DNA from 3 places in the Rhodococcus sp. 05-340-2 genome. Region 1 is predicted to be linked to each of the others. Evidence: riboswitches for the same ligand, from Rfam matches in the RefSeq annotation. Region 1 holds a riboswitch; each other region holds the start of a gene.

Region 1 (9,883 bases):
TACCCGATGCAGGCAGCGCGACACAGTGTGGTCCCAGTGTTGCGCCTCTGCCGAGATCGACCGTGTCCATGGACATGATCCGATCATGGAACAGGTGCGTCTGCACAACGCACCCTCGGTTGACCGTCGCACCGTCGGCCAACGTCACCAGATCGGCCTCGGGAAGCCAGTACGTCTCACACCAGACGCCACGGCCGATGTCCGCACCGAGCCACCGCAACCACATGTTCAGCACCGCGGTGCCCTCGGCGGCGCGCGCGAACCACGGTGCGGCAACGGTCTCGACGAACGTGTCTGCCACCTCGTTGCGCCACACGAACGAACTCCACAGCGGATGATCGGTCTTGCCGATCCGGCCCACCCACAACCACTTCGCCAACGCCGACACCGCCGCGGCCACGAAACCGGCGACGAGCAGGACGACGCCACTGAGCAGTGCCGCCAACCAGTACCCGACGGCGTCGGCGAGCGCGGTGAGCGCGAACAGCACTCCGAGCCCGATGCCGAAGGTCACGACGACGGGGAGCAGTCGACAGGTCTCGACGAACGCCCGGGCGACCTTCAGCTTCCGCGGCGGATCGAACGTGCGCGACGAGTCCGCGCTACCGGCGGCCCGGCGCAGCCGCACCGGCGGACTACCGAGCCACGACGAGCCGGACTTCGCCTTGTCCGGCGTCGCGGACAGAACAGCGACCAAGCCGTTCTTCGGGACGGTTCGCCCGGGCCCGGTCATGCCGGAGTTGCCGAGGAACGCCCGCTTGCCCACCTTGGCGTCGCCCAGATGCATCCAGCCGCCGCCGAGTTCGTAGCTGGCGACCATGGTGTCGTCGGCGAGGAACGCGCCGTCGGCGACGGTGGTGAACTTGGGGATCATCAGCACCGTCGACGCCTCGACGTCCTTGCCGATCTTCGCGCCGAGGAGCCGGAGCCAATGCGGCGTCAGCAGAGATGCGTAGAGCGGGAACAGGAAGGTGCGCGCGGAGTCCATCAGGCGTTCGGTGGCCCACACCTGCCAGCCGATGCGGCTGCGCACCGGGTGGTAGCCGCCGACGAGTCCGATGCTGAGCAGCCGCACCGCAACGACGGTGATCACCGCGAACACCGCCAACGACACCAACGTCGCGACGGGCAACATCACCAGACCACGTTCGAAGGCGTCGAGCACGGAGTCCGCGGTGTGAATCCACCAGCCCATCAGCACCAGGCTGACGCCGATCGAGAACAGTGCCATGCCGGACAGGAACAACGACGCGACGCCGTACGCGAACACCCACTTCGTCGCGCGCGGCGGAGTCTCCGCGGGCCACGGATGATCGGCCTTGCCGACCTTCTGGGCAGGCGAACCGGACCACATCTGACCGGCCTTCACCCGTCCGACGACGGCGGAGCCTGCCGTCACGACGGCGTTCTTGCCGACCTTGGTGCCGGGCAAGAGTGTCGAGCGGGCACCGACGGTGGCACCGGCACCGATCTCGACGCCGCCGATGTAGACGAGATCTCCGTCGATCCAATGCCCGGACAGATCCACCTCGGGCTCGATGGAACAGCCGTCGCCCAGCTCGAGCATGCCGGTGACCGGCGGCATCGTGTGCAGGTCGACGCCCTTGCCGATCTTGGCCCCCAGAGCGCGCGCGTAGTAGACCATCCACGGGGCGCCCGAGAGGTTCGACGCACCGCTGGCATCGGTCAATCGTGTTGCCGCCCAAAGTCTTATGTGCATGCTCCCGCCGCGTCGATACGCGCCGGGTTTCAGCCCGGCCAACAGGATGCGAGATCCGATCACCGAGATCGCCATCCGGCCGACCGGAGTGATGAACAGGACGAATGCCACGAGCACCCACCACCACGACAGCGTCGGAGCCCAGGGCACGTCGCCGAACCAGGACATGACGTTGAACAGCAGCCCGAGCCAGGTGACCCACTGCAATCCGGTGAGGGTGGTCAACGGAACCGTTGCCGCGATCTGCGCCCATTGCGCGGTGCGTGACGTCGGGGCGACCTCACGAGGAACGGCCTCGACGACAGGCTTCAGATCGTCGAGATACTGCGCCAGCGAACCCAGCCGCGGATGGTCGTAGAGCTGCGCGACGGTGATCTCGGGGAACCGCTCGCGCAACGCAGTCACCAACTGAGCGGCCGAGAGCGAACCGCCGCCGTTGGCGAAGAAATCGGCGTTCTCGTCGGAAACCTGGGCGCCGAGGATGTTGGTCCACAGCTCCGCCACCCACCCCGCCGTCCCGCCGAGCGAGGAGGCCCCCGCCATGCCGGGCAGGGGCCACGGCAGGGCATTGCGGTCGACCTTTCCCGAGGTGCGCGTGGGCATCTCGTCCACCAGCGCGAGCCGGGGGACCAGCGCTGCAGGCAACTGCTCGGCCAGCAATTCGCGAGCGGCTTCGAGGTCGAAATCGGGGTTGGTGCTGGCGAGGTATCCGACGAGCACCGAGTTGCCGGCGGCCGTCTTGCGGATGGCGGCCGCCGCACCGCCGACGCCCGGAAGTGCTTGCAGCGCATTGTCTATCTCACCGAGCTCGATGCGTCGACCGCCGAGCTTGACCTGATCGTCGGCGCGACCCTGGAACAGCAGACCTTCGAGCTCGAGCTTGACCAGATCGCCGCTGCGATACGCCCGGTCCCACCCGAGGGACGGCATGGGGGCGTACTTCTCGGCGTCCTTGGCCGGGTCGAGATACCGAGCGAGCCCGACACCGCCGATGACCAACTCGCCGATTTCGCCGACCTGCACCGGGGTGCCGGAGCCGTCGACCACAGCCAGGTCCCACCCGTCGAGGGGGAGCCCGATCCGGACCGGGCCCGTGCCGTCCATGATCGCCGCGCACGCGACGACCGTCGCCTCGGTGGGGCCGTACGTGTTCCAGACCTCACGGCCTTCGACGGCGAGCCGCTCGGCCAGCTCCGGCGGGCAGGCCTCGCCACCGAAGATGAGCAGCCGCACCGCTTCCAGCGCCACCGCGGGCCACAGCGACGCCAGCGTCGGCACCGTCGAGACGACACTGATGTCGCGGGAGACGAGCCACGGACCCAGATCGAAACCGGACCGAACCAACGACCTGGGCGCGGGAACCAGACACGCACCGTGCCGCCACGCGAGCCACATCTCCTCGCACGACGCGTCGAACGCCACCGACAGTCCGGCCAGCACTCGATCGCCCGGGCCGAGCGGGTCCTTCTGCAGAAACATGCGGGCCTCGGCGTCGACGAACGCCGCCGCATTGCGATGACTGACCGCAACGCCCTTGGGAGTGCCGGTCGAACCCGAGGTGAAGATGACCCACGCGTCGTCCTCCGGGGTGGGCAGTCCGGCGTTGCGTTCGGGGAGGTCGTGCTGAGGAACGTCCTGTTTGGGGGCAGTACCTGCGGCGATGCCGCCCGCAGTGACGATGGCCGTCACCTGTGCTTCGCCGAAGACCAACTCGGCGCGCTCCTCGGGATCGTCCGCATCCACCGGCACGTACGCGGCACCGACCGCAAGGATCGACAAGATCGCGACATAGAGGGAGAAGGAACCCGACGGCATGCGGATGCCGACGCGATCGCCGCGCCTGACGCCGGCATCGGCGAGCCACTTCGCGCCCTCGGCGATATCGTCCAACAACTCCGAATAGCTGACCGACACGGCACCGTCGTCGATGGCCGGGGCGTCGGGAAAACAATCGGCGGTGTCACGGAGAACGTCGATGAGCGTCCGGGCGGGAGGGGCGAGAGACGAGCGAAGAAACTCCGCCGGTGCAGGCGCGACATCCGCGCTCGAACCCGGCAGATCGTTCTCTTGATGCACAGACAACCGGGCGCCCTTCTCGTTTCTTCTCGACATGACTCTGTGGTGCTGGCGAGCAGCAGCGCCGTTGGTTATCTCACGTTCTGTTTGCCAGCAGGTGAACGAGCGCGCCTTCCCACCGCGGGAATCCTACTGCTGCCCACGGGCGAGTTCCGGCTTGACAAAACCGCAGCGAGTTTGCGAGTGTCTTCCCCACGGTCACGAGTACCAGCATCAAGCCCCGGCTCGCTGGTCGGCAACCCTCCTCCGCGGTGGGGTGCTCCGGGTGACGACCAGGCTGACGCCGGAAAACCGGCGCGGCAAGCGCGGACTCGTTCACGAACTCCTTCGGTTGCGGGTCCCTCGAACGTGAGGGCTTGATCTGTCATGACATCCGTACTCTCCCGCCCCTGTGCTCCTTTTGCCCCTGTTTCGGGCACGGATCTACAGGTACCCCTGGTGCAGGGCGGCACCTGCACCTACGCCAATTTCGATTACGCGGCCAGCGCACCGGCTCTGGCGGCGGTGACCGATCGGATCGCGGAACTGCTGCCGTTCTACTCGAGTGTGCATCGCGGTGCCGGCTACGCCTCACGGGTCTCCACGGCGGCCTACGAGAAGGCTCGGGTGACCGTCGCCGATTTTGTTGGTGCGCACAAGGATTCGGTGGTGGTGTTCACGCGGAACACCACCGACTCGCTGAACCTGCTGGCCGCATGCGTGCCGGGCGACACCGTAGTACTCGATATCGAGCACCACGCGAACCTGCTTCCGTGGCGTGACCGAAGAGTGGTGGTTGCTGCGTCGACCCTGGCCGAGACCATCGAGCGTCTCGACGCCGAACTCGCCGCGAAACCCGCTGCGCTGCTGGCGATCACGGGCGCATCGAACGTCACCGGTGAAGTTCTGCCGATCGCGGAACTCGCGGCACTGGCGCACCGGCACGGCGCGCGGATCGCGGTGGACGGTGCTCAGCTGGTTCCGCATCGTCGGGTCGACATCGGCGCTCTCGGCGTGGACTACCTCGCGTTCTCGGGACACAAGCTCTACGCCCCGTTCGGCGCGGGAGTGCTTGTGGGCGCACGTGATTGGTTGGACCTCGGTGAGCCACACCTGGCCGGCGGTGGCGCGGTACGCAGCGTGGGCCTCGACCGCACCGAGTGGGCTCCGGCACCGCAGCGGCACGAGGCGGGCACACCCAACGTGCTCGGCGTTGCCGCCTTGGCTGCGGCCTGCGAGGCCATTGCCGGATTCGACGATGCCGAGTTGCAGGCGCACGAGCGGGATCTGTCGTCCCGCTTGCGCGACGGGCTGGCCGCACTGGACGGTGTCGAGCAACTCGAGGTGTGGGCCGATGCACCCGACAGTGTCGGCATCGTCACCTTCACCGTCGCCGGACGCGACCCCGGTAAGGTCGCTGCATACCTCTCCGCCGAACACGGCATCGGTGTGCGCGACGGAAAGTTCTGCGCGCACCCACTGCTGAGCAGGCTGGGGCACGCGGCCGGAGCGGTTCGAGCCAGCATCGGACTCGGCAGCTCGTCCGCCGATGTGGACCGACTCGTCGACGCACTCGCCGCCCTGGTCGAGTCGGGACCGAACTGGCACTACGCGGAGGACGCCGGCTGGTGGAACCCCGTACCCGACCCGCGACCCTTCCCCGAGCTGGCCGACGGAGCCGCCGGGGTTGGATCCCCGTGCACCCCTGCAGACAGTTAGCATGGCGTCATGACCGTGAGTGTCGTGTGGACGGGCAACCGCCACTGGTGCAACAGATACGTGGATCTGTGCCGCACTGCGTCCGGTTCGTGTTCGAGTTCGGCTCCGCTCCGACCGAATACCACCGACTGAAGAATCAGGACCACCACTCATGTCGCACAACTTCACCCGCGTCGCCGTCGAATTCACTGCAGGTTGGACCGAACTGACCGCCGCTCCCGAGACGGACGTAGTCCGAATCCAGGCCTCGGACCTGCGGGAATCCCAGCAACACCGGGCCCGGGTACGGGCCGAGGCAGTCGACCGCGGCGAACCCGCCGACAGCACGGCAGTGTTTCTCGACCTCGAGATCCACATCGCGGTCGATGCCCGGACGGCCCGTCGGGAATTCGCCGCACTGGACGCACCGACCAGCCCGTCCTCGATCCGCTATGTCGGAACACCGGCGGGATTGGCCAGTCTGATCTCCGACGTCACCGCGGCCGATGTGGCCGACGGTGTGACGTTGACAGTGCTCGGCGATGTGGCTCGCCAGTCGGTTCTGATCAACAACGCAGTATTGCCGCTGCTGGAATCCCGCGGCACCCGACTCGACATCGACGTCGTCGACGCGGTCCTCGGCGCACCGATCGCCCCGACGCTCGCATCCTGATCAGACGGTCAGGTGACGTCGATCGCCAGACCTGCCGTGATGCGCACCAACTCGGTGAACGTGGACCGGAAGATCGTGTTGGTGTGACCGGCGGCCGCCCACACCTCGGCGTACCCGGCCAGATCCTGGTCGACGAACGTGTCCAGGTTGGTGGGGTGGCCGACCGGGGCGATCCCCCCGATCGGCTGCCCGGTGGCATGCTTGGCCGTGTCGAGAGGTGCGCGCGTCAACGTGCCGCCGAGACGCTCACCGGTGTGTTCGAGATGAACGTTGTGGGCACCGGAAACCAGTAGCAACACCGGCTCGTCGCCCAGCAGAAACACCATCGACTTCACGATCGCGCCCACCTCGACGCCCAGTGCCGCAGCAGCATCGGCGGCCGTGTGGGTGCCCTCCGGACTGTTCACCACCACCCCGTGATGACCACGTGAAATCAGAGTGTCGGCCACATGGGCTGCATTCGGATGAAGTAGCCGGGACATGAACCAACCCTATTGCCCCAGCCTTCTTTACGCAGATGTGTCGAGATCACCGAACAGTCTCAATCGCGCCATGCCGCCGTCGGGGAAGATGTCCATGCGCACCTCAGAGACCGGAGTGTCGTGGTCGAGCACGAAACGATGCCGGGTGTCCGGCTGCAGCGTCGTGCGCGGCAACAGTTCGATCCATTCGCCGTCGCCGAGGCGGCCCCGCAGCGATGCGGCACCCGGCGCGTTTCCGAGGAAGCAGGTGGTGTCGAGTTCGGCGAGAGAGATGTGCCCGGTACCGGCGAGCTGCACCTGAACCCAGTCGTTCGCGTCGTTGCGTCGACGCGAGGTCTCCCAGCCCTCACCCATCGACCGCGGGGGACCGGGGAAGAGCAGGTTGTTGGGTGAGCTGTAGAACATGTTGGAGCACGCCGAGACGTACGCGCCGTTCTCGAGGGCAGCCAGGTCGACCGGCCCGGCAGCAAGGAACTTGGGGTCGGGCTTGCCGCGGCCCAGCACCCGCAACCGCGCCACTCCGCCGTCGGGATAGATCGACAGTTTCACGTGCGTCCACCGCGCATCGGAGGCAACGGCGAACCTGTTCTCGCTGTCGCCGTTGACCGGGCTGCGCGGGACGATGGTGGTCCATTCGGTCTGGGCGTGCAGCTCCTCCGGTGACGGAAATCCGTCGACCTCGGCGGCCTCGATCGAAATCTCCGGCGGATAGTTTCCGGTGAACCATGCGGTGTCGACGACGACCGCCGAGACGACCCCGGGCGCTCCGAGACGCACGATCGCCTCGTCGTAGCCGGCCTCGCGTCGGCGTCGCGTCTCCCACCCGTCGTAGATCTGACCCTTGTGCCCGAACGTCGCCGTCGAATAGTCGGCTTTACCCGGCCTGACCAGATTCTCCTTCTCCGCGAACGTCTCGTCGTTCGCCCACACGACTGCGCCTCCGAGTGTGCGGACGGCGAGATCGGGCAGTGGCAACGGGAAGGTGGAGGTCATGGGATCACACTTTACTGGTCTCGCGTGAGCTCACCGGGTTGTGTGCAGACCGACGCCGCAGGGACGCCGCAACCATCAGCAGCGCGCCGATCACGACGTAGAGCGTCAGGCCCAGTGCAGGCTGCCCCAGTCCCGTGCCCGAGAAGTACACGATGCTGCGCACGCCCTCGGTGCCGATGCCCGGGGTGATCCACCGACCGATCGACGCGTAGAGCGACGGTAGGACATCGGCCCCGAAAGCGCCTCCTGCGCTCGGGTTTCCGAGGATCACGAAGAGGACGATCGCGGCGGGAACCGCGGCGACGCCGATCAGTGCGCGCAGGCCCATGGTGAACAATCCGGTGGCGAAGACCACCGCGGTACCCAGCAGGGTGAGCGGAAACCAGTGGCCGGCAAAGGTTTCCAGGACATGAGTGGTGAGGAAGGCTCCGAGCGCACCCGATGCGGCCGAGTACACCGCGAGAATGCCGACGTGGACGCCGGTTTCGCGGCGCGAGGTCGGTGCGCCGATGAGCAATCCGAAGGCGGCGGCCAGCAGGTATCCGCCGACGACCCAGCCGACCGAGAGGTAGAAGCCGGACAGCCCTCGGTTGTCGTGCACGCCGACCGGAATCTCGTCTCGGACCACGAACTGGCGACCCTGCGCGGCGTCGACCTCGGTGAAGATCGATTCCAGCGCGGTGGCCACGGAACTGCCCGCCGCGCTCGCGGTGATGAGGGTGTCCGTTCCGTCGGCACCGACGACGTAGGCCCCGAGAATGTCTCGATCGCGGAGCAGCGAACGGACCTCCGCGGTATCGGCCGCGGTGCGCGCCTCGAGCGGAGTGCCGTCGATGGCGTCGAGGCGGTCGGCGGTCTGTCGGTCCAGTCCTTCGGGGAGGCCGGCCTCGGTGACCACCGCGATGGGGATCGCGTGCGGAGTCGGCTGATGGAACGCCGAGACGTAGCTGAGGATGAAGCCGAGCTGAAGGACCAGCACCGCGGCGGCGAGCAGTGACATCTTGCGCATGGGTGACTCCTGAATCTTGTCGATACCCGAGGTATTCAATACTCTAGGTATCGTGAATGCCGACGAGCAAGAAAAGTGGGGGTCGACACAGGACCGGCGACGACCCCAACGCACCGACGTACGGGACCGGCTGCTCGCCGCAGCCGCCGACGAATTCACCGAACGTGGCTATGCCGCAGCCAAACTCACCGACATCGCAGACCGGGCCGGCTTCACCAAGGGGGCCGTCTACTCCAACTTCGAGTCCAAACAAGCGCTCTTCGCCGAACTGCTCGCCCGGCGCTCCCTCGACCTCGCCGCCCGCGTGCTGGCCCATATTTCCGATCTGGACCCCGGCGCGGCAGCTGGAGCCGGCGGTGGAGAGATCGCGTCCTGGGTGGTCGCCGAACCTCGATGGCCGCTGTTGACCGTCGAGTTCGGCATCCTCGCCGGACGCGACCCGGCCGTCGCCGAGCGCTACCGCACCGACCGTCGAGCATTGCGGCTCGAGCTCGAACGCCTCATCGCCGAGCGAGCAGACGACTGGGGCGTCGGCGAGAACTTCGATGCCCGACGCCTCGCGACGTCACTGGCGGCATTGATCTCCGGATTGGCCGTCGAACATTCGGTGGACCCGGAGGAAATCGACGAGGGAGTCATCGCCGACGCGGTGTCGGAATTGTTCGCGGGAGCGATAGCTAGGGCACATCTCGATTGAGGGACACCGCACCGGGTAACCGGGGCAGATGAATGCTCAGAATCCGGATCCCGACGTCACCGCAGGACTCGAAGCGGGAGGCAGCGTCACGCCTGGAGACACCCCGCCCGCCGAAACGGGAATCGGCGGCCCCAACCACGAACCGCCGCAGCGCAGCCGCGTGATGCCGATCGTCATCATCTGCGTGGTGGTGTTGCTGGCGATCCTGATCGCGGGTGGCCTGATCGGTCGCGTCGTCGGTCTGTTCGGCTGACCCCGGTTCGGTTGCCGACGGTCAGTACTGCGGCCAGCCGCCCTCTGGCCCCAGCATGCGATCCAGTCGGATGTGGTTGATCTTCGACATCTCGTCGCGCATGATCTTGCGCTCGGTCTGGTCGTCGTTGTCGAGACGATGGCCCAGATCAACCAGGATGTCGCGCGGCTCGAAGCCCTCGGGCTCGAACAACCGACTCGACACGTACGGGTAGCCGAACCGATCGTCGTACGCCCTGGCGGCAGTTCCCAATGCCCCGCGAGTGTCGGAATCCATGGCCGCGCACACCTTGCTCGGCTCCGG
Region 2 (9,883 bases), 150 kb from region 1:
TTCGCTTCGCCGTTTCGTGCAAATCGCCGAAGGAACTGATCACTCGGCTTCAGTTCGGTACCACGGACCTGTGGCCAGAGGATGCGTCCCTCGCGGCCCGTTGGGGTTACATGGCCGACCTGATCGATTCCGATCGGGGCATGCTCGTCGAACTCGATTGTGCACTGTCGGCACCGGTTGTGGACGCACTCGTTGCGACGGCGGAACTGTGCAGACAATCGGCCTCCGAGACTGTGCCCCAATCGGATTGGAGATTCCTCCGTCGCGCCTTGGAATGGCTGAAGATCAGCAGTTCGGACGTCGACCGTGCGTTGCTCGCGGTGGGCGACGAAGTTGCCCTCGTCGGTCTCGATGGTGAGGAAGAGGACCTTTCTGTCGCGACGTGGCTGTGTATCGAAGTACTCGATCGATTCGCCGCCGAGGACACGATCGGTTATTGGGTGCACCGCATGGATGTCCACGGGTCGAAAGCTGCTCGAAAGCATGCGGATTCGGGCCGCTGTGACATCGAAAGTTCTGAACTGCCGATGGCCGTCTGAGTCAGATACGGCTCACGCTGTTCGCCGGGAACCGGTGGTAGACAGCATGCGAAATTGCGTCTCGATGTCGATCGATGAACAGTTGATCGCGTGAATACAGGGCAGCATGCTCGTGGTTCGGACCGGCCTCGACCGCGAGTTCCATTGCCCTGAGCCTCGCGATGATGATGTCAGGGAGTTCGGTGGCCCGAGGGTCGGGATAGATCCCGAAGATTCGGCGCAGCCTGTCCCATCGATCGACGTCCGGGGACCATCCTCCGTCGGAGAAGTTGTCGGCACTGCAGAGTGGTGCGAATCGATAGGCGAAATAGGCCAGGTCGTCGATGCGTCGCCCCGGGCCGGCCTCGTCGAAATCGATCAATGCGACGGCTGCCGAACCCTCGAAGACGAAGTTGTACGGAGCTGCATCCCAGTGGCAGATCACCTCGGGTTCGACGTCGTCGGGTAGGTGTCGGGCATGGCCGTCCGGCAACCGCAGACCGATGGTGAGGTCGTGCAATCGGCGGAGGATCCGGGTAGCGCTCTCCAGAGCTTCGACGCTGCGAACGGCGGCGGGCATCGGATAGTTGCCGGCAATCCCATGTCGATACGTCAGTATTTCTCGGCCCTGATCGTCTGTTCCCAAGAATCGCGGAGCGCAGGGAAAACCTTTGCGCTCGAGATGTTTCAGGAGTACATGCACGGCGGCGGAGTGGTCTCCCGTTGCGCGACGCGCAGTCTCGCCTACCCGATGCACGACGGTTCGGTTGCCTCCCTCCAGCGGCGCCCCGGTCTCGTCGTTCATCGGTTCACGGTCTCATATCGGTGCGGGATTGCACTCTCGAATTCCGCGACGATCCCTACCCCGGTTGGCAAGTGCGCCGACCCTCTCGTAGTATCGGAATCCGTAGGACCATCCAGAGCGACCGAGAGACCTGGCTCTATGACGTCGCAGCAACCCCCCGCTTGTCGGGTGAGGGTGCTACCGCCGGGACCGATGGAGGAATGCACGTGAACACCCGAGTCGCCTCAGGTTTCGTCGACGGATGCCGTCGGATTCATGTCGATCTGTGCCGTCTGAACGGTTCGACCTGTCTTAGCTGACATTTCGGCACCGTACTTTTCGACACCACACCTCATCATCTGCACGAACTCCTTCCTGGGCACACATGGCTCGGACGCGGGAGTTCGCGTGCGATCGACCAGATACCGGAGACACCCACGTGTCCACTCGCCCTGTACTTTTGGTGGCCGGAGTAATCGCCGCCACCGCCACACTGCTCGCCGGGTGCGCAGGTAGCGCCCCCATCTCGGCCGCCGACGCCGGACCCCCGCAGTCCGGAGGGACGCTGCGCTACGGCCTGTCCGGGGCTCCCACCTGCTCCGACCCGGCACAATCCGGCACCAATCAGACGATCTACGTCACCCGTCAAGTGGTCGACTCGCTCACCGATCAGAACCCGGAAACCGGGGCGATCGAGCCGTGGTTGGCCGAAAGCTGGGAAGTCGGTGCCGACGCGAGGTCGTTCACTTTCCAGCTGAAAGACGGCGTGACGTTCAGTGACGGCACCCCGCTCGATGCCGCTGCCGTCAAGGCGAATTTCGACGCCATCACCGGCACTCTCGGTGCCGCCAAGGCACCGCTGGCCGCCAGTTACCTGACCGGGTACGACGGTGCCACGGTGGTCGATCCGCTCACCGTCCGCATCGACTTCTCGGCACCCAATGCGCAGTTCCTGCAGGCGAGTTCGACGCCTCAGCTCGGTATCCAGGCCGTTGCGACCTCGGCGCAGTCGGCCGAGTCGCGGTGCTTGGGTACCAACATCGGATCGGGACCGTTCACCTACGCGGACTATCAACAGGACCGCTCCGTCACCTTGGCCAGGCGAACCGGATACAACTGGGGCTCTGCGGTATTCGGTCACCAGGGCGAGGCGTACCTGGACCGCATCGAGTTCACCATCGTGCCCGAATCGGGTGTACGCACCGGCAGTCTTTCCTCCGACCAGCTCGACGCGGTGAGCGACGCGCTACCGCAGGATGCGCCACAGATCGAGTCGACCGGTGGCCGGATCCTGACGGCATCCAACCCGGGCGTTCCGTTCGGCATTCAGCCCAACGTCACTCGTGGTGCGCTACAGGACCCGGCCGTCCGGAACGCCCTCGTACCGGCGATCAACCGTCAGGAACTCGTCGACACGGTGCTGGGACCGGACTTTCGCACGGCGACAAGCACGTTGGCCAGCGCCACGCCGGGGTACGTCGAACTCGCCGATGTCACCTACGATCCCGAGAAGTCGAAGTCGCTGCTCGACGCGGCCGGCTGGGTTCCCGGTGCCGATGGGGTCCGTGAAAAGGACGGGCAGAAGCTGAGTTTCAAAGTCATGTACTCGGCCGTGTTCGCCGGTAACCAGGCGATTCTGGAGCTGACCCAGCAGCAGTTGCGCGCCGTCGGCGTCGACCTACAGCTCGAACTGGTGCCCAATTCGGAGGCGACGGCACGGCAAGGCACCAGGGACTACGACGCGACGTACTACAACAGCACCCGCGCCGACGGTGACATTCTGCGCACCTCATTTGCCGTGGACGGTCGGAACTTGAACGCGCGCGGCCCGATTCCGGATCTGGATGCATCGTTGACGGAGCAGCTCTCGACCACCGACGTCGAGGCGCGCAACGAGATCCTCGCAACCGCCCAGCAGCAGGTGTTGGACAACGGATTGTGGATTCCCACGATCGAACTCTCGCAGGCCGTCGGCGCGGCGTCGACAGTGCAGGATCTGAAGTTCGAGGCCTCCGCTCGCCTGCAGTTCTTCGACACCTGGCTGAGCGGGCAGTAGAGCGATGACCCGCTACATCGGACAGCGAGTACTGCAGGCATTGGCAGTGCTGTGGGCTGCATTCACCATCTCGTTCATCGTGCTCTTCCTCCTTCCCGCGGACCCGGTCAGTCTCGCAGTGGACTCGGCAGGCTCGGGTACCCCGGCCGACGCTGCGGCCATCGCTGAACTGCAGGCCCGCTACGGTCTCGATCAGCCGGTGTTGGTGCAGTATTGGCACTCGCTGGTCGGGGCCGTGCAGGGCGACTTCGGATTGTCCATCGCCACCGGCCAGCCGGTGACGACGGCCATTCTCGACGCGGTGCCCAGCACACTCGGTTTGGCGGGGACTGCTCTGGTGCTGGCCGTCGTGTTCGGATCCGCGGTTGCCTACGCCGCCACGTACACCCAGATCGTATGGCTGAAGAACCTGCTGCTCGCGCTCCCACCACTCGGGGTGGCGGTGCCGACGTTCTGGGTAGGACTACTGCTGCTACAACTGTTCTCGTTCCGACTACGCTGGTTCCCGGCGTTCGGTGACGCAGGCGCAGCGTCGTTGGTGCTGCCTGCGGTGACACTGGCATTGCCGACCGGTGCTGTCATCGCTCAGGTCCTGGCTACCAGCATGGCCACCACGTGGAAGCAAGCGTTCGTGGATGTGGCTCGCGCCAAGGGGGTCTCACGCCTTCGGGTGCAGACGCGACACGTCCTGCGACTGTCCTCGATCCCCGCCTTCACGATTGCCGGAGTCTTGGTGGGCACACTGCTGGCCGGATCGGTGGTGGTCGAGACGGTGTTCTCGCGCGCTGGAGTCGGAAGGCTGACCCAGACATCGGTGCTGGCCCAGGATATTCCGGTTGTGCAGGGCATCGTCGTTCTGACCTCGCTGGTCTTCGTCCTGGTCAATCTCGCAGTCGACCTGCTCTATCCGCTGATCGATCCGCGCATCGTGCGCGAATACCGGCCCGTGCAGGCCAGTGCAGAACCGGAGAAAGCTCATGTCTGACATCCTGATTCGCGAGACCGCCGTCCATTCGGCAGTTCCCCCGGTAGTCGAAGAAGCACCGGCATCCAGGCGGCGCCGGGGTCCCCGAGACGTGCTGAAACACATCTGGCTCGGTGCCTCCGTGGTCGTGCTGTTGCTGGCTCTCGGGTTCGCGCTGTTCCCGTCCGTCTTCGCCAGCGGCGACCCGCTGGTCGGTACACCGGCGGACAAGCTCCAGGCACCCAGCGCGTCGCACTGGTTCGGCACCGACAACATCGGCCGCGATGTCTTCACCCGAGTGGTCCACGGTTCCGGACTGTCTCTGACGGCGACGCTGTTGGCAGTCGGCATCGCCCTGGTGGTCGGCTCGATCATCGGTCTGGTCTCGGGGGCCGTCGGCGGAGTAGTCGACGCGGTGCTGATGCGCATCGTCGATGTGCTGCTGTCGATTCCGACGCTGTTGCTCTCGCTGGCGCTGGTGACCGCTCTGGGCTTCGGCACCGTCAACGTCGCTATCGCCGTCGGTGTCACATTGATCGCGAATTTCGCCAGAGTGATGCGCTCGGAGGTGCTGCGGGTGCGCAGATCGCTGTACGTCGAAGCGGCTTACGCCTCGGGTGTGCGGTGGTTCGATGTCTTCCGCAGACACATCCTGAGAAACTCGTACGGCCCTGTGATCGCGCTCGCTGCAGTCGAATTCGGTATGGCAGTGCTTGCGGTATCGGCGCTGAGCTTCCTCGGTTTCGGTGCTGCTCCGCCCACCCCGGAGTGGGGATCGCTGATTTCCGAGGGCCGCAACTTCCTGGCCACCGCCTGGTGGATGACCACACTGCCGGGATTGGTGATCGTGGCCGTCGTCGTGTCCGCGCACCGCCTAGGGCACGCACTCGAGAGGCGATCACAATGAGCCCCATTCTCGAAGTAGAGAATTTGCACGTGAATTACGGTGAGACGACCGCCGTCTCCGGCATCGGGTTCACCGTCGACCGCGGTGAAGTGGTAGCCGTGGTCGGTGAGTCGGGCTCCGGAAAGTCGACGACTGCCCACGCCCTCATCGGTCTGCTCTCGGGTTCCGGCCGCATCGTGGGCGGATCGGTGACGTTCGACGGACAGCGGCTCGACACGGCCTCGGACAAGACGTTGAACCGGTTGCGCGGCCGTCACATCGGGCTCGTTCCGCAGGACCCGACCACCTCGCTGAACCCGGTGGTTCGCGTCGGCGATCAGGTTGCCGAGGTGCTGCGGGTGCACGGCCTCGCAGATCGCCGCTCCGCGAAGGTCGAGGCAATTCGCATCCTCACCGAAGCCGGTCTGGACAACCCCGAGGTGCGGGCGCGGCAGTATCCGCAGGACCTGTCCGGTGGGCAGCGTCAGCGCGTGTTGATCGGAATCGCTCTCGCGTGCCGCCCGGAACTGGTGATCGCCGACGAGCCGACCAGCGCCCTTGACGTCACCGTGCAGCGACGCATCCTCGACCATCTCGACGCCAGGATCGCCGAAACCGGTGCTGCTGTCCTGCTGATCACTCATGACCTGGGCGTGGCTGCGGACAGAGCCGATCGCCTGATCGTCATGAGCGCGGGGCGGATCGTCGAAACCGGCCCCACCGCAGAGGTACTGGCGAATCCGACGCACGCATATACGCGTCAACTGTTGGCCGCGGCACCGTCGCTGAATACGGCCGTACGACCCGCGCGCACGACGGCAGCCGATCCCATCCTGACGGTCAGTGACGTTTCGAAGCGGTTCACCATAGGCCGCGGCGTCCACCTCGATGCGGTCAAGGGAGCCACGTTGACCGTCGAACGTGGGCGGACGGTGTCGCTCGTCGGCGAGTCCGGGTCCGGCAAGTCCACGTTGGCGCGCATCGCGATCGGTCTCGAGACCGCGTCGTCGGGTTCGGTCACGTTCGACGGTGTGGACATCACCGGTCTGCGTGGCAAGGCCAGGCGTGAGCTGCGGCGGCGTGTTCAAATCGTCGATCAGAACCCGTACGCGTCGCTGAACCCGAAGTTGCGCGTCGGCGAGATCGTGCGAGAACCGTTGGACGCGTTCACGGTCGGCTCCTCGCGCGAGCGTTCCGAGCGTGCCCGGACGCTGCTGGATCAGGTGGCACTCACCAGCGACTATCTGTCCAGACGCCCGGCCGAGCTCTCGGGTGGGCAGCGCCAACGCGTCGCCATCGCCCGCGCGTTGGCTCTCGCACCGGAACTGGTGGTGCTCGACGAGCCGGTCTCGGCCCTCGACGTATCGGTCCAAGCGCAGATCCTGACGCTTCTCGACGATCTGCAGTCCGAGCTGGGTCTGAGCTACTTGTTCATCTCGCACGATCTGGCCGTGGTCCGGCAGATCAGCGACACCGTGGCCGTCATGCAATCCGGCGTCATCGTGGAATACGGCGACACCGCAGCACTGTTCGACAATCCACAGCAGGATTACACCCGCGAGCTACTCGGGGCCATTCCCGGAAGCGCGCACGAGAAAGCGAGTACCAGTGTCTGACAAGCTGTTCCTGACCGCGATAGAGCTGAAAGGCACCGGCGCCCATCCGCAGGCCTGGCGTCGGCCTGACTCTCGCGCCGAAGACCTGTTCACAGCAGGGTTCTGGATCGACCAGCTCCAGACCGCAGACCGAGCGGGTATCGATCTCGCGTTTCTGGGCGATTCGTTCGCCAGCCGGACGCTCGAGGCCGCAGCCGTCGCGGCACGGGCAGCCGCCCTCACCGAGAAGATCGGGCTGGTGCCCACGATCACCGTTACGCACACCGAGCCGTTCCACATCTCGAAGCAGATCGCGAGTCTCGATTTCGCTTCTCGCGGCCGGGCCGGTTGGCAGGTCGAAGTGAGTTCGGGTGCCGAGCAGGCAGCGCTGTTCGGTCGGAAAGCGGAGCAGGACAAAGGAAGCCTGTGGCGTGAGGCGGACGAGGCGATCGAGGTCGTCACCAGGCTGTGGGACAGCTGGGAGGACGACGCAGAGATCCGCGATGTCGAGTCGGGGCGGTTCATCGACCGAGACAAGCTGCACTACATCGACTTCGAGGGCGAGAACTTCTCGGTCAAGGGCCCGTCGATCACCCCGAGATCTCCTCAGGGGCAGTCGCTCGTCGTGATTCGCGGCAACTCCGCGGAGTCCGTATCGGTGGCCGCCGCGCGTGCCGACATCGTCCGAATCGTCGCCGACACGGTCGAGGAGGCGGCAACGACCGCCGCCCGCATTCGACGGGCCGTCGTTGCCGAAGGCCGGGACCCGGCCGAGGTGTTCGTCCTGCTGGACGTGGAGACCTTGGTATCCGATTCTGCCGCTCAAGAACTCGCGCAGCTCGACAACTGGGCGGGCCACGTCAGAGCCGCTGAGAGCGTGTCGCATATCGGTAATCTCTCGAGCCTGCATCTCCTGCTCGGATCGATCGAAGCGGCCGGCCTCGACGGGGTCACGCTGGTGCCGCTCGCGTTGCCGTCGGGAATCCGATCATTGCCGGCCACCGACACCCGCAGCGGATCGACTCTGCGCGAGCGTCTCGGCCTGACGCGTCCCGTCAATCGCTATGCACTCGAAGGGAAGAGCCTGTGACGAAGAAGCAGATACATCTGGGTGCCCATTTCCCCGGCGTCAACAACACCACTGTCTGGGCCGATCCGGAATCGAAGAGCCAGATCGAGTTCGACTCGTTCGTGCACCTTGCCGAATCGGCCGAGCGCGGTCTGTTCGACTTCTTCTTCCTCGCCGAAGGGCTGCGACTGCGTGAGCATCGCAACCGGATTCACGATCTCGATGTGGTCGGTCGACCGGATACGCTCACCGTCCTCAATGCGCTTGCGTCGGTGACGACCAAGCTCGGACTGGCAGGGACGATCAACACCACGTTCAACGAACCGTTCGAGCTCGCCAAACAGTTCTCGTCGCTGGACCACCTGTCCGACGGTAGGGCGGCATGGAACATGGTGACGTCCTCGGATGCATTCACCGGCGAGAACTTCAGGCGAGGCGGCTATCTCGATCGTGCCGACCGGTACGTGCGTGCCAACGAAATCATCGACGTCGCGCGAAAGTTCTGGGACTCTTGGCAGTCCGACGCGCTCGTCGTCGATCGGGAGCGGGGAATCTTCGGCCGTGAGTCCGAGATCCGCGCAGTCTCGCATTCGGGTTTGCAATTCGATGTGCAGGGTCGCTTCACACTGCCGCGCAGTCCGCAGGGGCATCCGGTTCTGCTGCAGGCGGGCGATTCCGACGAGGGCCGAGAGTTCGGTGCAGCGAAGGCCGACGCCATCTTCACCATCCACGGGACGCTCGAGGACGGACAGAAGTTCTACTCTGACGTGAAGGGTCGGCTCGCCAAGTACGGCCGCGAGCACGACGACCTGAAGGTACTGCCCGCGGCGACGTTCGTGCTCGGCGATTCTGCGCAGGACGCGGTCGACAAGGCGGACCACATCCGGCATCAGCAGGTCAGCGGTAAGACAGCTATTTCGTTCCTCGAACAGGTGTGGGGACAGGACTTGTCCGCGTACGACCCGGACGGTCCGTTGCCGGATATAGAACCCAGCGGCGACGTATCCATCACCCGTGGTCGTGCGCGACACGGCGACCCCAGAACCATTGCCCAGCAGTACCGCGAGCGCGCCGAAGCAGACAACCTGAGCATTCGTGAACTGATCATCGCGATGACGACGCGGCAGCAGTTCGTCGGAACCCCTGCGCAGGTGGCCGAGGAAATCGACAGCTACGTGCAGAACAACGCAAGCGACGGCTTCATCCTCGTCCCGCACATCACCCCAGCAGGCCTCGATGAATTCGTCGACAAGGTGATCCCGGAACTTCAGGACCGCGGCAGCTTCCGCACCGAATACGCCGGAACCACCTTGCGCGACCACCTCGGTCTGCGGCACCCGTACGAACAGCGTGAAGGAGTGCGAGCATCATGAGCGATTTCGAGCAGGACTGGAAGCAATGGCATGCCGACCGAGAGGCGTCCTACGGTGATCCTCTGGGTTGGGTGTCGTTGACCGGTTTGTATTGGCTGACGGACGAATTCGAGACCATCGCGGATCTTCCCGGCCGTTGGAAGGCCGATGCCGATTCGGTGACTGTCCAGGGGTTCGACGGCGTGACGACGCTCAATCCTGTGGAGGGCGCACCCGGCATCCTGGTCGAGGACGGAGATCGGCGTATCGAGGTGATCCGGCGGACCGGTTCGGTCGCGCTGCGGGTACACGACCCGAAAGCGCAGACCCTCCAGTCCTACAACGGTATCCCCGCCTACGAGCCGAGCAAGAAGTTCGTTGTCACCGGGAGGTTCACCCCGTACGACTCGCCGGTCACCGTCACGACCGGAGCCGTGGTGGAAGGACTCGAACACCATCACACGGCGGTGGGCACTCTCGACTTCGAGTTGGCCGGCACCGCGCAGCAGCTGATTGCGTTCGGCGGCATCGGCAACGGTCTGAAGGTCCTGTTCACCGATGCCACGAGCGGGGTGACCACCTATCCGGCTGCGCGGATCCTGGCAGTGCCCGCTCCCGTAGACGGCACCGTCGTTCTCGATTTCAACCGCGCTTCCAAC
Region 3 (9,883 bases), on a different contig from region 1:
AACATCTGATGTTTATGGTCTAGGTAAGGCACTCGCCAAACCGACACGAGGAGACACGGTGGCAATCCATCCGGCCGTTCTGGGGCGCTTCTTCGACGACTACGCCGTGGGGGACGTCTACCAACATCCCTTCGGGCGGACGATCTCGGAGACCGACAACACGTGGATCACGCTGCTGTCGCTCAACACCAACCAGAACCACTTCAATGCGCACCTGGCGTCGCAGAACCCCATCACCGAGGGGCGCGTCATCGTCAACTCCGGCTTCACAGTCTCTGTGGTGCTGGGGCTTTCGGTGATCGACATGAGTCAGAACGCGATCTCCAACCTCGCCTTCACCGACATCAAGATGTCGCACCCGGTGTACGCAGGTGACACGCTGTACGCCGAAAGCATCTGCACGGGACTGCGTAAGTCAGAGTCGCGCCCCTACGCCGGCATCGTCTCGATGATCACCCGCGGCCTCAATCAGGATGGCGTCGAGGTCATTTCGTGGAAGCGCTCGGTCATGGTCGCCACCCGTGACAGTGGCATCGGGCAGAACTACTTCCCCGAAGCACAGAACGGCCCGCTCGAACTCCCCGCCGACCTTGAACTACAGACGAAAGATTCCGACGCATGAGGCCACTCGAAGACGTCCGCATCATCTCCCTCGAGCAGTACGGCGCAGGCCCGTTCGGCAGCCTGCATCTGGCCGACCTCGGCGCGGATGTCATCAAGATCGAGGACCCCAGCGTCGGCGGCGACGTCGGACGCTACGTCCCGCCCTACAACGAGGGCGAGGACTCGCTGTTCTTCGAGAGCTTCAACCGCAACAAGCGCAGTCTCTCCCTTGATCTTTCGACCCCGAGTGGTCGAGCCGTGTTCGAGGACCTCGTCCGCACCAGCGACGCCGTCTACTCCAACCTCCGCGGTGACGTGCCGGAGAAGATCGGCATCACCTACGACCAGCTCAAGCACCTCAATCCCGCGATCGTGTGCTGCAGCCTCACCGGCTTCGGCATGACCGGCCCTCGCGCGAAAGAGCCTGGCTACGACTACATTCTGCAAGGCCTCGCCGGCTGGATGAGCGTCACCGGCGACCCGGACGGCCCGCCGACGAAATCCGGTCTGTCGCTGGTCGATTACTCCGGTGGCTTCGTCGCCGCTATTTCGCTGCTGTCGGGATTGCACGCCGCCCGACGCGACGGCATCGGCGGTGACTGCGACGTCTCGCTGTACGACACGGCGATGTCTCTGCTCACGTATCCCGCGACCTGGCATCTCAACGCCGGCTTCGAGCCGATCCGCACGAAGAACTCCGCTCACCCCTCCCTGGTTCCGTTCCAGGCTTTCGAGGCAACGGACGGCTGGCTCATCGTCGGCTGTGCGAAGGAGAAGTTCTGGGACCGACTCGTCGTCGCCATCGATCGCCCGGACCTCGGTGCCGATCCACGATTCAGCAACTTCTCCTTGCGTGGCAAGCACCAGGACGTGCTGCTGCCGATCCTGGAAGAGGTGTTCGCCACCAACACCGTCGAGCACTGGCTCTCGAAGCTTGGGCCTGCCGGAGTCCCAACCGGGCCGATCAACGACGTCGAGCATGCGCTGACCGAACCCCACACGATCGCCCGCAATCTTGTGGTCGAGACCGAGCACCCGGTATACAACACGGTGCGTCAGGTCGCGTCCCCGGTGAACTTCGGTTCCGAGGCCAAGCAGTACCGCCGAGCGCCGCAGCGCAACGAGCACTTCGACGACATCGTGCGCGATCAATTGGGCTACGACGACGAACGCGTCGCGAAACTCAAGGCCGAGGGTGCGTTCGGAACGGCCAAGGACGAGGTGCGGGCGTGACCTCGACGATCTTGGCGCAGTGGGCATCGAGTGTCACCGTCGCCGATCTGTCCGAGGACGTCCGGCACGCGGCCGCGCGTCACCTACTCGATGGCGTCGGCAATACCGTTGCGGCCCAACGCCTCGGCTACGGCCGACCGGGCTGGACAGTGGCCGACGCCCTCGGCGGCCCACCGGAGGCGCGGCCTCTCACCGGCACCCGCGGCCTGTCCGCACCGGCGGCCGCCTTCGCGACCGGAGTAATGCTGCACTCTCTGGATTTCGACGACACACATGCGGGCGCACTGGTACACGCGACGGCCGTATCTCTTCCCGCGGCATTCGCCGTCGGGCAGCAGGTATCGGCCTCTGGTGCGGACGTGCTGACCGCCGCCGCTCTGGGCCTCGAAACTGCCTGCCGTCTCGGCGAAGTGAGTCCCCACGGATTCCACGCTAGGGGAGTCCACGCGACGGCAGCGGTGGGTCCACTCACCGCCGCACTCGTTGCGGGCCACCTCTCGAAGTTCGACACCGAGACGATGGTCAACGCTCTGGGGATCGCCGGATCGTCCAGCTCGGGGCTGCTCGAGTTTCTCGATACCGACGCCGACACCAAGGCTCTGCACCCCGGATCGGCGAGCATGAACGGTGTGCTGGCCGCTCGGCTCGCGGCCGCCGGAGCCACCGGTCCGTCGTCGGTTCTCGAAGGTCGACGCGGAATCTACGCCGCGCTGACCGATCGGCCGACGAACTTCGCGGCACTGACGGACGGACTCGGCACGCGGTGGGAAGCCACCCGAATCGGCATCAAGCCGTACCCCAGTTGCCAGCTGATGCACGTCACGCTCGACGCAGTGTCGAAGGCGCTCGGGGACAATGCGGTTCAAGCGCGCGACGTGGCCGACATCGAGGTGTTCGTTCACCCAGATTCGAGTCCGTTCGTCTGTGGTCCGAACACCGGGGTCGCGTCACCGCGCAGCACTTACGACGGCAAGTTCGATCTGCCCTGGAGCGTGGCCGCTCTGCTGCACGACGGCGCGATCACCGTCTCGACCTACACCGACGAATCCATCGCACGTCAGGACGTCCTCGTCACCGCCCGCAAGGTACGGGTGACGAACCTGCCGTCCGAGGTTCCCGCGGCGGCCGCGTCGGGCAGGGCGGTTCTCACCCTCACCGACGGACGAGTGCTCGACGCCTCCGTCGGCGGCAGCCAAGGCTCGGCCGGGTTCCCGTTGAGCGACGACCGTCTGCTGGAGAAGTTTCTCGCCAACTGCGGCAACGACTCTCGTGCAGGGGAACTCGCCGACCGCATCCTCGGACTGGTCGACGAAATCGACCTGACCGCCATTCTCGATCTGGCCGCAGCCATCGCGCCGGCACCTTGACACTTCGATCGACGACACCCCAATCGACAGGACATCATCATGGACTTCACGTACGACGAACAGCAGATGGCATTCCGGAAAGCATTGCGCACCTTCGTCGACAAGGAAATCATCCCGGTAGCCAACGAGTGGGAGAAGACGGGCCGATACCCCACCGAGATCGTCGAACACATGAAGGCCATGGGCCTGTTCGGGATCACGACGCCGGAGGAGTACGGCGGACTCGACCTCGACAAGGTCTCGTTCACCCTGGTGTACGAGGAGCTCGCCCGCGGATGGATGGGCGTCGCCGGAATTCTCGGCAGCCACAATCTTTCGTGCTGGATGATCGGCAAGCACGGCACCGAGGAGCAGAAGAAGACACTGCTCCCCAAGCTCGCGTCCGGTGAATGGCGTACGGGAGTCGGTCTGACCGAGCCCGGTGCCGGCACCGACCTGCAGGGCATCAAGACCACCGCCAAGCGCGACGGCGACCACTACGTCGTCAACGGGGCGAAGACGTGGATCACCAACGCTCGGCATGCGAATGTGCTTCCAGTACTGGTCAAGACCGACAGCACGACGACGCCGGCACACAAGGGCATGTCGCTGCTGTTGATCGACACCGCGACCGACGGTTTCGAGGTGCAGCGCGACATGGGCAAGCTCGGCTACAAGGGCACCGAATCGTGTGAGATCACCTTCACCGATGTGCGCGTTCCCGTCGATGCGCTGCTCGGTGGAGTCGAAGGACGTGGTCTGCAGCAGGCACTGTCCGGTCTCGAGATCGGCCGCCTGAACATTGCCGGCCGCAGTGTCGGCATCGCGCAGGCTGCCTACGACGCTGCGCTCGAATACGCGAAGCAGCGCACCGCATTCGGTCAGCCCATCGCCGAGTTCCAGGCCATCCAGCTCAAAATCGCAGACATCGCGACCCAGCTGCAGGCTGCGCGGCTGATGACGTACTGGGCTGCATCTCAGGCGGATTCGGGCAAGCGCGTGGACATGGAGGCCGGCATGGCGAAGTACTTCGCCTCCGAAGCCGCCATCACCGCCAGCCTCGAAGCCATGCGTATCCACGGTGGCTACGGCTACTCCACCGAATTCGTCGTCGAGCGCCTCTACCGCGACGCCCCGCTCATGGCCATCGGTGAGGGCACCAACGACATCATGCGGACTGTCATCGCCAAGTCTCTCGTCGCGGGCACGGGCGTCATCGGATGAGGACGGCTCTGACCTACCTCTACGTTCCCGGGGACGTCCCGGGGCGCTTCGACAAAGCACTCGCGTCGGGTACCGACGCGGTGGTGTTGGATCTCGAGGACGCCGTCACTGCGGCGAACAAGGATCACGCCCGCGCGACGGTAGCCGAGTGGGTCGCGTCCTGCGATCCGGGTGACGTGCAGATCTGGGTGCGGGTGAACCCAGGGCCGTTGCAGGAGGACGATGTTCGCGCGGTGTTGCACCCGAACCTGACCGGCATCTGGCTGCCCAAGGTGTCGTCGGCTCGCGAGGTGGAGCAGGCCGATGCTCTACTGAGTGGCACCGGCGCGGTGGTCTCGCCCCTGATCGAGACGGCCGCCGGAGTGTTTGCCGCTCTCGAGATTGCCCGTGCCCCTCGGGTCAAGTTTTTGCAGATCGGGGAGGTGGACCTGGCCGCCGATCTGGGCGTCGACGGCTCGGCGGAGTCATTGTCGTTCGTGCGTGCTCAGGTGGTCGCAGCCAGCGTGGCGGCGGGTATCGATCCACCGCCTGCGGCGGTGTCGCGAAACTTCCGCGACGCCGAGGCCTTCGAGGCCGATACTCGAACGCTGGCCGGTCTCGGTTTTGTCGGTCGTGCGTGTATCCATCCCGCTCAACTCGGTCCTGTGCGAACGGTATTCGTGCCATCTGAGTTGGAAGTGCGCGAAGCCGAGGAACTGTTGGCAGATCTGGAGCGTGCCGAGTCGGGTGTGGCCGTGGACAGCAAGGGATTCCTGATCGACGAGGCGGTAGCCCGAACCGCTCGCCGAGTTGTGGAGCGGGGTGCTGCGCGGGAGCCGATCAGTACCTGACATCAGCCGAAGGCAATGCGAAGTCCGACGCTCGCTGTGGCCCCACCGGCGCTGAGGATGAAGTTGTGCCGTCCTTCGTCGCGGAACACCATCTGCATCGGCAGGAACCAGAATCGATTCTCGCCGGTGAAGCCGGCACCGGGGATCTGCAGGCCACGCTGATTGACGATGTGTTCGCCGTTCGCGTCGAGCACTTCGAGAGTCGCGGGAAAGTCCTTACCGATGTCATCGGGGCCCGTCTGCAACAGTGCGACCAACCGGCATTCGAGCATGCGGGTCTCGCGAGGGACCGTGCAGGAATCCCAGACGCCGCCGAGGATGTCGAGCATGTCGTTGGAGGCTCGCGCATACTCGGCGAAGAACAATCCGGTGATGATCATCGGTTGAGGTCATGCGTTCCGTAGTAGCGAAGTGACTTCATGGCGTCCAGGACGGTCGGTCGCAAGGGTGCCGGCACCTCGTATGTCCCGTCGCAGACCAGCCACCCGTCGGCGATGAATTGGTCCAGTAGGCCGCGGAGTATCAATGCAATGATGTGTTCGTACAGATCTCCGGAGTGGGCCGAACCGACATCCGGGAGCCGCTTCCGTGGAGTGCTCGTCATCGCGGCGAGAACTATCTGTCCGGCGACGACATCGGGGACTTGCGACTGGCGGCGCGGGTCCTCGCTGAGGAAGTACCGGCGGATGACGTGCGAGAGAGCCGTCCGGTGGGCGGCCAGCGAGCCGGGAAGTGAGTGGGCGAACTCGTCGGCCCAGGGGCCGCGTATCGCCGTGGTGGATGTCAACTCGATCAATCCGGCCGCCGTCGCCGCATCCCACAATGTCATCAAGTCGCGGATGTCGCGCATGGATCGTGAATTCCGCGCTCGCGCGTCCAGATCCACCCCGACGGCCTTCGCCAGCTCGCTGACCGACCCGGGTCGTGGAACACCCGTGCCGGTGATAGGTCGCGACGTACCGAGCCAGTCGAGGAGCGAACGAAGCTGCGCTATCGGCTTCGATGCGGTCAGCGCTGCGAACTCGTCCACGGCGGTCGGTGGTGTGAGCTCGATATCGTGGGGCGTCAGTTGTTCGACCGGGGACTCGACTGCCGGCTCGATGTCGTCGACAAATTCCGTGTTGGTGGTGCGGGATCCCCGGCGCCCGAACAGTGGAATCACGCGAGCGAGGTTGCTGTCTGTTCGGTCGGAGGGCACGAACACAGCATAGGAAAGATGTGGGCCCGACGACGGAACGAGCCGAACCGCAGGTGGTCTTCTGGACACGTTCATGCTGGCCGCGACGGACGGCAACGATGGATACGACGAGCGCGATACCGCAGCCCTCGACGTCCTCCGGGAGCTCGGCCCGAGGCCTGCACCGGAGCGGTCATGACAATCCAGTGCGCGACCTCGGTGCACGGGGTGCGTGCAGTGGCTGCCGCTTTCGGCCGATGGTGCGTGTCGTACCTCTCGGCTATGGTCGGGAGAGGTTCATGAGTGGCAGTTGTCGGTACCTGGCCGGCTGTCCGGCAACCCCGTCTCCATCGACAGGGTGCCCCAGGGGAAGAACCGGCGCGTCCCGCAATCGCAGGCGCGCAAGTCGATGGAGGGTTGCACCTCCAGAATGAGGTGAACAATGCCCGGTAGTGACGAACTCGAAGCAGCACAGGCGAAGTGGGAACCCATTCCGCACGATCGGAGTCGTACCTGGTGCCAGACGCTCCTGAGTTACCCGCCGATCTGGTACGGCGTGTTTCCGATGCTCGAGACTCGGAGGTTGGTACTCGAAGGCGGGTACGCAAATGCCGAAGCGTGGATCGACCTCGCGAAACGTGCTGAAGCAGTGGGCTTCACGCCTCGGACGTGGCTGATCTTTCGGCAGAGTCTCGAACCCGCGTACCTGAAGGATCGATTCCCGTCCCATCCCGAGAACATGCCCAAGCGGCGCGGGAACGGTGGTGTCGAGACGGTGGTGGTCGACCCCGAGGACTTTTCCGAGTGGCCATGGCTGTTCGAGGCGGGGTATCGCGCGGGAGAGGCGACCTTGCAGGCGCTCTCTCGCTGAAGCCATCCACCAGGCCCTCGACGGGGTCGGCTTGTCAGTGGAACCGCGGAGATCGCTGTTGCGTCTGATAGTGGATTCGCTTCTACATCGACAACCCGGAGGTCCGAGTCCCACTTGGAACCGACGCAGCAGCAAAGAGTCTGACGAGCTTCGGTGTACAGCGCGCGTGACCGAACTGTCCGAGATCATACACGAGTTCCGGTACGCCGGATCCGGAAATCGTTGCGTACGAGATGATCGGAACCCTTATGCCGAGAACCGATCGGGATCCATGGCTGAGCTCTACGGCCCCGCGGGGTTGCTGTCCGCCTGGCCGGTCAGCCGCCGTCATTGTGGCGTTGTCAACGCTAATCCAGTTGCGGCACAGGCGTTCCGGATCGAGTCCGCAAAGTAAGATCACAGCCCAGCGCATTCGCGATGGCGATCGCACCATCGAGTTGGATCGAGTCTTTGCCGCCTTCGAGAGCTTGGACCGTCGATCGACCCACGCCGGCAAGCAATGCCAACTCAGCCTGAGTGAGGCGTAGCTGAAGCCGACGTGCGACGAAGGCGGCGGCCACCTCACTCGGATATCTCCGACTCCGTCGTCGCGGATCGGCCTTATTCGCTCCTTATGCTTGCAACTACATGCATAGGCGAGAGTACGCCCCTCTGTTGTAGGACTGAGCCCTGTTATGCCCGTGAACGAAGGCATAACGGCGTATCCGAATGTCGAATCGCCCGTGTCGGTGGTCAGTTCATTGCAATACTGAATCGACATTGCCTGTACCGGGGACGGGTCCATGCAGTCTCGACCAGCTCGGAGTTGGCAACTCCACGAGAACCTTCATTGCAATCACCGCAGTGGCGCTGGTCTGCGTCGGCTGCTCGAGCAGCCCCAACGACACACCGAGCGAAGCTGTTCCTGTGACGAGCAGTTCGAGCGTTACGGTGTCGGCGTCGCCTACCTCGAACGTGGACAAGCCGGCGGCACCTGAGCCGCCGCCTGTTCCTTTGCCTCAACCAATCACCTACGAGTGCGGCGACTTTGATCTGTATCAGTCCGGCACCGCCCTGTATTCAGACGGCACGACAGGGTACGAAGCCGAATGCGATACGTACGTCGCGCCGGCACCGCCTGAATTGAGATATTGCGATTACGGCAACACCGCGGTCTTGACCGATGGGTCGTACGTGGTGAACGACCCGAGATGCGCGGCGACCGCGCCGCTACCCGATGCAGGGTATCCGTACTACGAATCCGAGGATCGAAACGGTGATGGCGTCGTGAATGGCTACGAGCGGTGCGGAGTGTTGTGCGGAGAAGCACCGACCAGCGGGGATATCCAAACCCAGTACGGCTGCGAGCAGGGCTATATCACTGGTCCACAGTGCGAATAGATCGACCCGTATTCGGCATTTGCCGTATTGCCATTGAGCCGTGCGGCATAGTGACCACCACTGTCCGTTGGCGTCGAAGGTGGAACCTCCGTGGGGAATGCAGTCAAGACCGGACGCGACGAGTGGGTCGTCGTCGATGTCGAGACCTCGGGTCTGAAGGCATCCCGTGATCGGGTGCTCAGCGTCGCCGCTATGACGGTCGACGAGGACGGACGCGTCGGACGCGAACTGTCGACACTGGTCAACCCGGGCTGCGATCCCGGCCCGGTGCACATCCACAAACTGACGCCCGAACGGCTTGCCGGTGCACCGACGTTCGACATGATCGCCCCGCAGCTCATGGATCTGCTCGACGGTCGAACTTTGGTCGCGCACAACGCAAGTTTCGACCACGGCTTCCTGAAGCTCGAATCGATGCGTGCGGGCATCGAGATGCCGACGAAGCAACGGTTGTGCACCGTGGCACTGTCGAGGCGACTGCAACTCGACACTCCTAACCACAAGCTAGCCACCCTGGCTGCGCACTGGAAAGTGCTGCAGTCCAATGCGCACGACGCATACGACGATGCCCGCGTGCTGGCGCAGGTGTTCACTCACAGTGCTCGATTGGCCAGGTCGCTCGAACTTCCCCTTCCCGTCGTCACGTGCACCGAGCGCCTGACGCTGTATCCGGACACCGTGCCTCGAACGCATTGCAGGTGGGAGAACCCCGGTCCTCTTGCTGGGGACGGCGGTCTGATTCAGGGCATGCGGGTCGTGATCAGCGGCGACACGCGCATTCCGCGGCTGCGTCTGGCCGCTCAGGTCACCGAAGCTGGCTTGGACGTGATGAACTCCGTCAGCCGATTCACCAGTGTGGTGGTGTGCTCGGATCCCACGACCGAAAGCAGAAAGGTCGAGCGAGCTCGGGCCCATGGACTTCGGATAATCTCAGAGTCCGAACTGCTCGACCTACTACGGGATGTGCAACCAGGAACGCCCAAAGGTACTCGGCCGCAGGTCCAGCCGAAGCCAAACGTGCAGCAGCCCGATCCAGTCGGCAAGCCCTGGCAGACAAGAAGGGTCTTGGTCATGGGTGGTTCGCATGCCGATTCTGTGCTGATGCGTTCCCGCCTGATCCAACTCGGTGCGACACCGGCTGTGAATCTCAGCGCTGGCGTGACCGACATCCTGATCCTGGACGGCGGCGATGGAGACCCCCGGATGCCGAAAGTGAAAG

The links. Region 1 has a riboswitch for S-adenosylmethionine ahead of CH271_RS02185 (aminotransferase class V-fold PLP-dependent enzyme). Riboswitches for the same ligand answer to the same signal wherever they lie in the genome.
Region 2: it holds a riboswitch for S-adenosylmethionine, as region 1 does, so the genes downstream of both, CH271_RS02945 (ABC transporter substrate-binding protein) here and CH271_RS02185 (aminotransferase class V-fold PLP-dependent enzyme) in region 1, are expected to answer to the same signal.
Region 3: it holds a riboswitch for S-adenosylmethionine, as region 1 does, so the genes downstream of both, CH271_RS22160 (mandelate racemase/muconate lactonizing protein) here and CH271_RS02185 (aminotransferase class V-fold PLP-dependent enzyme) in region 1, are expected to answer to the same signal.

The regions. Positions count from the first base shown of each region.
Region 1 covers NZ_NOYU01000006.1:159,971-169,853, forward strand. Annotated here, with positions in the region: gene CH271_RS02180 (Pls/PosA family non-ribosomal peptide synthetase) at 1-3,832, opposite strand, end outside; SAM riboswitch class IV at 3,993-4,108, shown strand; gene CH271_RS02185 (aminotransferase class V-fold PLP-dependent enzyme) at 4,163-5,494, shown strand; gene CH271_RS02190 (hypothetical protein) at 5,646-6,146, shown strand; gene CH271_RS02195 (YbaK/EbsC family protein) at 6,155-6,628, opposite strand; gene alc (allantoicase) at 6,656-7,621, opposite strand; gene CH271_RS02205 (hypothetical protein) at 7,626-8,630, opposite strand; gene CH271_RS02210 (TetR/AcrR family transcriptional regulator) at 8,683-9,327, shown strand; gene CH271_RS02215 (DUF6480 family protein) at 9,356-9,580, shown strand; gene CH271_RS02220 (2-oxo-4-hydroxy-4-carboxy-5-ureidoimidazoline decarboxylase) at 9,602-9,883, opposite strand, start outside.
Region 2 covers NZ_NOYU01000006.1:308,564-318,446, forward strand. Annotated here, with positions in the region: gene CH271_RS02935 (hypothetical protein) at 1-539, shown strand, start outside; gene CH271_RS02940 (phosphotransferase) at 541-1,323, opposite strand; SAM riboswitch class I at 1,429-1,522, shown strand; gene CH271_RS02945 (ABC transporter substrate-binding protein) at 1,742-3,358, shown strand; gene CH271_RS02950 (ABC transporter permease) at 3,363-4,343, shown strand; gene CH271_RS02955 (ABC transporter permease) at 4,336-5,229, shown strand; gene CH271_RS02960 (dipeptide ABC transporter ATP-binding protein) at 5,226-6,824, shown strand; gene CH271_RS02965 (LLM class flavin-dependent oxidoreductase) at 6,817-7,893, shown strand; gene CH271_RS02970 (NtaA/DmoA family FMN-dependent monooxygenase) at 7,890-9,245, shown strand; gene CH271_RS02975 (DUF1684 domain-containing protein) at 9,242-9,883, shown strand, end outside.
Region 3 covers NZ_NOYU01000036.1:147,610-157,492, forward strand. Annotated here, with positions in the region: gene CH271_RS22125 (MaoC family dehydratase) at 59-622, shown strand; gene CH271_RS22130 (CaiB/BaiF CoA transferase family protein) at 619-1,836, shown strand; gene CH271_RS22135 (MmgE/PrpD family protein) at 1,833-3,203, shown strand; gene CH271_RS22140 (acyl-CoA dehydrogenase family protein) at 3,243-4,406, shown strand; gene CH271_RS22145 (HpcH/HpaI aldolase/citrate lyase family protein) at 4,403-5,236, shown strand; gene CH271_RS22150 (DUF6941 family protein) at 5,239-5,616, opposite strand; gene CH271_RS22155 (hypothetical protein) at 5,613-6,434, opposite strand; SAM riboswitch class IV at 6,709-6,827, shown strand; gene CH271_RS22160 (mandelate racemase/muconate lactonizing protein) at 6,856-7,284, shown strand; gene CH271_RS22165 (helix-turn-helix transcriptional regulator) at 7,632-7,844, opposite strand; gene CH271_RS22170 (hypothetical protein) at 8,128-8,664, shown strand; gene CH271_RS22175 (TerD family protein) at 8,755-9,883, shown strand, end outside.